Regions from separate parts of the Streptomyces sp. NPDC087901 genome, predicted to be linked through region 2. Evidence: riboswitches for the same ligand, from Rfam matches in the RefSeq annotation. Region 2 holds a riboswitch; the other holds the start of a gene.
What was found. A riboswitch is a leader RNA that binds a small molecule or an ion and turns the genes downstream of it on or off. The one in region 2 is predicted to bind S-adenosylmethionine.
Positions count from the first base shown of each region.

Region 1 (4,197 bases), on a different contig from region 2:
GCAGCCGTGGTCGGAGACGACCGGGACCTCCTTGGCGACCAGGTTCATCCCGTCCCGGATCGGGTTGACGAGTGCGACGTCCGCCAGCCGGTACGCGGCCAGCGAGCGGGCGAAGTCGTCCTTGACGTGGAGGACGACCGGGGTCCAGTCCGCCGTCCCGTATGCCTCGTTGACCGCGTCGGCGACGCGCTGCACCTCGTCGGTGTACTCCCGGTAGACCCTGAGGTCCTGCCGCGACGGGTAGGCGAACGCGATGTGGACGACGCGTCCGCGCCACTCGGGCCGCTCGTCGAGCAGGGCGCGGTAGGCGAGCATCCCGCGGACGATGTTCTTGGACAGCTCCGTACGGTCCACCCGCACGATCGTCTTCCGGCCGGGGCCCACCTGCTCCCTCAGCGCCGCCATCCGCTCGTCCACGTCCGCCTCGTGTGCGCGGCGGCGCAGGAACTCCGCGTCGGCGCCGAGGCCGTGCACCCCGATCCGGGTGTGGCCGGTGCCGCCGAGGATCTCCGTGCAGCAGCCGATGAACGCGTCCGCCCAGCGGCGGGTCAGGAAGGCCGCCCGGTCGGCGCCGAGGATGCCGTGCAGCAGCTGTTCGGCGATGTCGTCGGGCAGCAGCCGGAAGTAGTCGACGGGCGCCCACGGGGTGTGCGAGAAGTGGCCGATCCGCAGGTCGGGGCGGAGCTCGCGGAGCATGCCGGGCACCAGCGCCAGGTGGTAGTCCTGCACGAGGACCGCCGCGCCCTGGCCCGCCTCCTCGGCGAGCGCCTCGGCGAAGGCCCGGTTGTACGTCTCGAAGGAGGCCCACTGCCGGCGGAACTCCGCGTCGAAGACGGGTTCGACGGGGGTCTGGTAGAGCAGGTGGTGCACGAACCAGAGCACCGAGTTGGCGATGCCGTTGTACGCGTCGGCGTGCACGTCCGCGTCGATGTCGAGCATCCGGACACCCGGTTCGCCGACCCCGCGCCGCACCGCCTCCCGGTCGCCGTCCCCGAGGGCGGCGCAGACCCACATCTTGTCGTCCACGGCGCTCAGGCCGGAGACGAGTCCGCCGCCGCCGCGCCGGGAGTCGAGGGTGCCGTCCTCGCGCAGCGCGTACGAGACCGGGCCGCGATTGGACGCGACGAGTACCTGGGCAGCGGGCTGGGGGGCGTGCTCGGAGACCATGGGCGGAATCTAGCCCGATCACGAACCGCCCAAACGTACGAAGTCAGGCCACGTCACGCCGCACGGCGTGAAACGTACTCCTCGATCTCGCGCATCGGCGGCCGCTCCTCGGTGTCCACCGGATAGGTGTGCGGGACGAAACCGTGCTCGCCGCGCTCGAACTGGGTCAGCGACGGGCGGACCAGATGCCCTCGTGAGAGGCGGAGTTGGGCGGTGCGGTAGATGGCTGCGGCCATCCGGCCGAGCGCCTGGCCGTCCTGGTGGCGGTGCTTCCTGACGCCCACGTCGACCTGGGCGAGTGCGTCCAGGCCGACCGTGTGCAGGGCGTCGACGAGCAGGCCCAGCTCCACTCCGTAACCGACCGGGAACGGCAGCCGCTCCAGCAGCGAGCGGCGCACGGCGTACTCGCCGCCGAGCGGCTGGACGAAACCGGCCAGCTGCGGCCAGTGCAGATTGAGCAGCGGGCGTGCCACCATTTCGGTGACCCGGCCGCCCTGGCCCGTGGTGTCGCCGAACGGGCGGTCGTACATCGCCTTGACGAACTGCACCGAGGGGTCGGTCAGCAGCGGGCCGACGATGCCGGAGACGAAGTCCGCGGAGAAGTCCTTCAGGTCCGCGTCGATGAAGCAGACGATGTCCCCGCCGGTCACCAGGAGTGACCGCCACAGCACCTCGCCCTTGCCGGGGACGGCCGGTATGCGGGGCAGGATCGCGTCCCGGTGGACGACCCGGGCACCCGCCCTGCGGGCGACCTCGGTGGTGGCGTCCGTCGAGCCGGAATCGATCACCACGAGCTCGTCGACCAGCTGGACCTTCTCCATGAGCTCGCGCCGGATCGTCGTGACGATGTCCCCGACCGTCCCCGCCTCGTTCAGCGCGGGCAGCACCACACTCACGCTCGGTGCGTTTGCGCCGTTTCCGGCCTCCAGCAGACGGTCCAGCGGACGGTCGGCGGCTGACCAGGAACGCCTGGTCAGCCAGCGTTCGACCTCTTCCAGCACGGTCGATACTCCCTGTATGTGATCCATCTCGCGGTTCGGACGACTATCTCAACAGTCCGGTGCTTCGGTTACAGTCTTGAACAACGCAGATGGCCGTCGCATGCCGGGGTCCGTCCGCCGATAAACGCCTGGATCCATGGTCCAGTGCCACAGCGCTCATCCAGAGGGACTGAGGGAACGGCCCGTTGAAGTCCCGGCAACCCTCCCGCCGACCGCGAGGTCAGGTGGGGAAGGTGCCAATTCCGTCTCGTGACGAAATGCGTCGCGAGGAAGATGAGGAAAGGACCTCGCCATCATGGCTGTTGAGACTGTTGCAGCAAACACCGAATCTTCCGTGGACCTCGGTCCCGCCGCGGCGCTTTCCTGCCGCGAATGCGGAGAGCGATTCGCACTCGGCCCCCTTTTCGCCTGCGCGTCCTGTTTCGGGCCGCTCGAAGTGGCGTACGACCTGCCGAGCGGCTCCCCGGACGAGCTGAAGAAGCGCATCGAGGCCGGACCGAACAACATCTGGCGTTACGCGCCGCTGCTGCCGGTCCCCTCCGACGTCGCGGACAAGCCCAACATCAACCCCGGCTTCACCAAGCTGGTCAAGGCCGACAACCTCGCCCGCGAGCTGGGCGTCACCGGCGGTCTGTACGTCAAGGACGACTCCGGCAACCCGACGCACTCCTTCAAGGACCGCGTCGTCGCGATCGCCGTCGAGGCCGCCCGCGCCTTCGGGTTCACCACCCTCTCCTGCTCCTCCACCGGCAACCTCGCCGGCGCCGTGGGCGCCGCCGCCGCCCGCGCCGGTCTGCGCTCGTGCGTGTTCATCCCGCACGACCTGGAGCAGGGCAAGGTCGTCATGGCCGCGGTGTACGGCGGTGAGCTGGTCGGCATCGAGGGCAACTACGACGACGTCAACCGCTTCTGCTCCGAGCTCATCGGCGACCCGCTCGGCGAGGGCTGGGGCTTCGTCAACGTCAACCTGCGCCCGTACTACGGCGAGGGCTCCAAGACCCTCGCCTACGAGATCTGCGAGCAGCTCGGCTGGCAGCTGCCCGACCAGATCGTCATCCCGATCGCGTCCGGCTCGCAGCTCACGAAGATCGACAAGGGCCTCCAGGAGCTGATCAAGCTCGGCCTGGTCGAGGACAAGCCGTACAAGATCTTCGGCGCCCAGGCCGAGGGCTGCTCCCCGGTCTCCGCGGCCTTCAAGGCCGGTCACGACGTGGTGCGGCCGCAGAAGCCGAACACGATCGCCAAGTCCCTGGCGATCGGCAACCCGGCCGACGGCCCGTACGTCCTGGATATCGCCCGCCGCACCGGTGGCGCGGTCGAGGACGTCAACGACGAGCAGGTCGTCGACGCGATCAAGCTGCTGGCCCGCACCGAGGGCATCTTCGCCGAGACGGCCGGCGGGGTGACGGTCGGCGTGACGCAGAAGCTGATCGAGGCCGGTCTGCTGGACCCGGCGCTCACCACTGTCATCCTGAACACCGGTGACGGCCTCAAGACGCTGGACGCGGTGGCCGCCACCTCGCAGGCGAGCGCCACGATCCGCCCGAGTCTGGAAGCCTTCCGCGCCGCCGGACTCGCCACCAGCTGAGAACCCGGCGCCCCGGCCCCTGCCGGGCACCGGCTTCCGACCACTCGAGACTCAGGAAGGGCACCCACCATGAGCGTCAAGGTCCGTATCCCCACCATCCTCCGCACCTACACGGGCGGCCAGGCCGAGGTCCCGGCCGAGGGCGCGACCCTTTCCCAGGTCATCGAGTCCCTGGAGAAGGACCACCCGGGCATCGCCGCCCGCGTCCTGGACGACCAGGGCAAGCTGCGCCGCTTCGTGAACGTGTACGTCAACGACGACGACGTGCGCTTCGAGGGCGGCCTGGACGCGGTCACCCCGGACGGTGCCGGTATCTCGATCATCCCGGCCGTCGCCGGCGGCTGCTGAGCCCCCGGGCCTCGCCGGCCCGACTTCACCGCGTTACCGGAATTGCCCCCTCTGCGAGAGAAGCGGAGGGGGCAATTCTGCATGGTTGAGCGC
Region 1 covers NZ_JBIUUC010000017.1:172,411-176,607, forward strand. The annotation lists gene ACIOEW_RS35940 (trehalose-6-phosphate synthase) at 1-1,167, opposite strand, end outside; gene ACIOEW_RS35945 (glucosyl-3-phosphoglycerate synthase) at 1,221-2,168, opposite strand; SAM riboswitch class I at 2,322-2,448, shown strand; gene thrC (threonine synthase) at 2,464-3,756, shown strand; gene ACIOEW_RS35955 (MoaD/ThiS family protein) at 3,826-4,104, shown strand.
Region 1: linked by a shared signal. The riboswitch ahead of thrC (threonine synthase) and the one ahead of ACIOEW_RS08095 (hypothetical protein) in region 2 are both predicted to bind S-adenosylmethionine.

Region 2 (4,197 bases):
CGATGATCTCGGCGATCTCCTGCGCGGGGAACGGGCATCGGTACTCGCCGTGGCTGAAGGCGAGATGGGCACCGTTGCCGCCCTGTGCGGCTGCTCCGGTGTCCGACATGCTCTGGCGGATCAGGGGGTCGGTATTGGCGGCACCGAGCCCGAGCAGCAGCATGTCCCCGGCCTTGATCCGCTGTCCGCCGAGCTGGGTGTCCCGTACGGCCCAGCGTCCGGCGAGGATCTGGGTGGGCGTGTCCTCCCAGAGCACCTCGTTCATGGCCTCGCCGATGCTGCGCCGGCCGCGGGCCATGGAGTCGGCGAACTCGTCCTCGGTGAGCATCAGCCGAAGGGAGTTGCTGATCCAGTCGGCGGTGGTGAGGTGCCCGGCGGCCGTGATGGCCATCAGGTCGAGCATGTACTCCTCGTCGGTGAAAGCCTCGGGAAAGGCGAGCATGCGCGAGGTCACGTCGTCCCCGGGCGCGGCCCGCTTCGCGGCCACCAGCCTGGCCATGTGTTCCCCGAACCGCAGATGGGCGCTCTGCGCGTCCGGGCCGCCGTCGGCAAGGTCCTTCAGCACCCGGGCGATGTCGGCGCCTTCGGCGTCGGGGAACCCGACCAGCCGGGCGAGGACGAGGACGGGAAGGGGATCGCAGAAGTCAGCGACAAGGTCGGCCGTACCGCGGCTGCACACGTCGTCGATGAGCCGGTCGGCCAACTGCTCGCAGTGGCTGCGGATCTGATGGGGGTCCGCGCCTTCCAGGGCCGGCCCGACCATGCGGGCGTGCCGCTGGTGCTCCTCCCCCGCGCTGAAGTAGATGGACGGCAGGGGACGCCCCACCATCGGCAACAGGGGCCAGTCGTCGGGGATGTGGGGCCATTGGTTCCAGAGGCCGACATCACGCGGGAACAGCGCGCCGTCGCTGGTGACTTGATGGAGTTCGCGGTACCCGATGACCAGCCAGGCGGGGAACCCGCCCGGCAGCTCCACGGGGACGACAGGCCCGTGATCACGCCGCATGGCGCGGTAGGCGGCCTGGGGTTCGGTCTGGAAGCCCGGCCCGCCGAGCGGCACGGCCCCGGCGTGAGCCGGACAGCCGGGAGGCGGTGGAGGAGTGGACGGCGCGGGCTCGGTGGATGAAGGGCGCGTCATGAGTCCTGACTCCTGTGGCGACAGCTGCAAGCGTCACGATCATGCGATCAACGCACGTTCACTATAAGGATTTTATGTGACGCCGGAACGGTCGAGGGCGATCAATTCCGCACCTCGAACAGAACAACAGGACGACATCTCGGCACAATTGATAAGCATCACGATGTACCGCACCGGGCGGAGCCGACCTCGCAGAGGGCCCCGCCCTGGAGCCCGACATTGACCAGCCCGGCACCTCTCTCGTCCCCGAGTCCGCCGCCGCCTTCACCCTCCACGAGCTTCAGCGCATGCCAGCGCTCCAGCCAGTACACACGCCCGCGGTGACCGGCGAGCGTTTCCCGCAGCGAGAGTGGAGCGTGCGTCCAGACCACGGGGAGCTCACCCGAGTAGTCGAAGGCGGGACGCAGTTCGACCCATCCGTCGTCGCGGACGTCACCGGAGGTGAGCAGGATCTCGACGGCCCGGCCCGGCTCCTGCCGGCACTTCTTGGCATGGATCCAGTGCACACGGTGCCCCGCGGCGTAGCGGGTGCAGTCGTCGCTCCGCACGGAGTCGTTCTGGGTGAGATGACGCAACATGGTGAGGTTCGCCTTCCGGGGTGAGGACCCCGAGTGCCCTGCACCGCGGTCCGCTGTTCCCCGTACCCTGCGTACGGGGCAGGTCGTCACCCGGAGCACCCGCAGCGGAGCGGGGTGCCGTCCAGCAAGCCGGGGCTGTGCACTGGAACTCATGACCCGTCCAAGACTCTAACCCACGCACTCGGCAGGGCCCGACGGGTGGCCAGGAGCGCGGGGCGCCCGGCCCGACGGGTGGTCAGGAGCGCCGGGCGCCCGGCCACGGGCGCCGCCCACCCCCGAACCACCCGCCGGGCCGGGGACCACTCACCCGGTGACGAGACCCGGGTCGCTCGAACCGGGCCGGCCCGTCTCGACGTGCCCGGCGAAGCGCCGCAGGAACGTGGCGTCCACATCGGAGACGACGGTGACGTCGTACCAGCTCTTGCTTCCCCGCAGGTCAAGCGCGTGCTTCACAGTCGCGCCCGCACGGACCTCGAAGGTCTGCACCCCTCCCCCGTACCCGACGGCACTGCGAACGGTCAGACGCACAGTCGCGGAACCGCCATTGACGAAGGTCAGTTCGAGCCCACCGGTGGCGGCATCATGACGAGTCGTCACCTCCGGCCCCGCCACCTTCCCGGCCGCCCGGAAGGTGCGCAGGAATCCGTTGGGGCCGTGGACGGTGAGGTCGGTCACTCCCTTGGAGTAGGCGGTGTTCCAGCTGTCCGAGAGGGACTTTCCGGCCTCGGTGGTGTAGGTCCAGGGCCCGTCGGTGCGGTTCGCGGAAGTCACGAGGAACTGCGCCCCTGCGGCGGCGCCGCCACTGAAGGTGAGGCGGTACTTGCCGGTGGCCGTATCGGCGGCACCGTCCACGAAGGGCGCGTAGCGCAGCGGCCGGGTGGGCCGGGCCCCCTTCTCCTGCTTGGGCACGCTGCCGGTGGCGGGCGGCGCGGGGACGTAGTCGGGGTGCCGGAGGCGGTCCGGAGGCTCATAGGCATCCGTCGACGGCAGCGAGACGTCCGAGGTGTCCGAACGGCGGAAGTCGAAGGCCGAGGTGAGATCACCGCAGACGGCGCGCCGCCAGGGCGAGATGTTGGGCTCGCGCACACCGAAGCGCTGCTCGATGAACCGGATGACGGAGGTGTGGTCGAAGACCTCGGAACACGCGAACCCGCCGGTGCTCCAAGGGGAAACGACCATCATGGGCACCCGCTGGCCGAGCCCGTACGGACCGGCTGCGTACCGGATGTCGCCGGGGAAGTAGTCGGCGGAGGTGTCCACGGTGGACAGGCCCTGCGAGGCCCCCGACGGCACGAAGGGCGGCACGATGTGATCGAAGAAGCCGTCGTTCTCGTCGTAGGTGATGAAGAGGGCCGTCCGGCCCCAGACCTCGGGGTCGGCGGTCAGTGCGTCCAGGACCTGCGAGATGTACCAGGCACCGTAATTCGCGGGCCAGTTGGGATGCTCGCTGTACGCCTCCGGGGCAACGATCCAGGACACCTTCGGCAGCGTCCCGGCCCGGACATCGGCCTTCAGGTCATCGAGGAGCCCGCCACCGTTCTTGATGTCGGTCCCGGTACGCGCCTTGTCGTACAGCGGATCGCCGGGCTCGGCCTCGCGGTAACTGTTGAAGTAGAGGAGCGAGTTGTCGCCGTACGTACCTCGATAGGCATCGTTGATCCACCCCCAGGACCCTGCCGCGTCGAGCCCGTCACCGATGTCCTGGTACACCTTCCACGACACCCCGGCCTGCTCCAGCCGCTCGGGGTAGGTGGTCCAGCCGTACCCCGCCTCGTCGTTGCCGAGCACGGGACCGCCGCCGGACCCGTCGTTCCCCGTATGTCCGCTCCACAGGTAGTAGCGGTTCGGGTCGGTCGACCCGATGAACGAGCAGTGGTACGCGTCGCAGACGGTGAACGCGTCGGCGAGGGCGTAGTGGAACGGTATGTCCTCACGTGTGAGGTGGGCCATCGTCGTAGCCGTCTTGGCCGGCACCCACTGGTCGTACGCACCCTTGTTGAACGCCCGGTGCCCGCCCGCCCAGTCGTGGTTCAGGTCCCGGAGGAACTGCATCCCGAGCTTGTCGGCGGGCGGCCGGAACGGCAGCACCTCCTTGCCGAGGAGGTCCTTCTGATGCCAGACCGGCTTCCCGCTGGGCAGGGTGACCGGCCGCGGGTCACCGAAGCCGCGGACGCCGTTCATGGTGCCGAAGTAGTGGTCGAAGGAACGGTTCTCCTGCATCAGGACGACGATGTGCTCGACGTCCTGAAGGGAGCCTGTACGACCCCGCGCGGGAAGAGATGCGGCGCGGGCGATGCTGCTCGACAACGCGGTGTAGGCGGCCGTGCCTCCGGCGAGTTGCAGGAGGCGGCGACGGTTGAGTTCTGCCATGGGTGGGGGCCTCTGCAGGGTGAGGGGATGTGGGGGCGAAAGCGACTGGAGTGTTCCAGAATCGACCGCCCCTACGGAAGACCCGTGCGGTGTGCACGTGATGGCTATCGA
Region 2 covers NZ_JBIUUC010000002.1:590,380-594,576, reverse strand. The annotation lists gene ACIOEW_RS08100 (cytochrome P450) at 1-1,138, opposite strand, end outside; gene ACIOEW_RS08095 (hypothetical protein) at 1,297-1,716, opposite strand; SAM riboswitch class IV at 1,764-1,873, opposite strand; gene ACIOEW_RS08090 (phosphocholine-specific phospholipase C) at 2,020-4,086, opposite strand.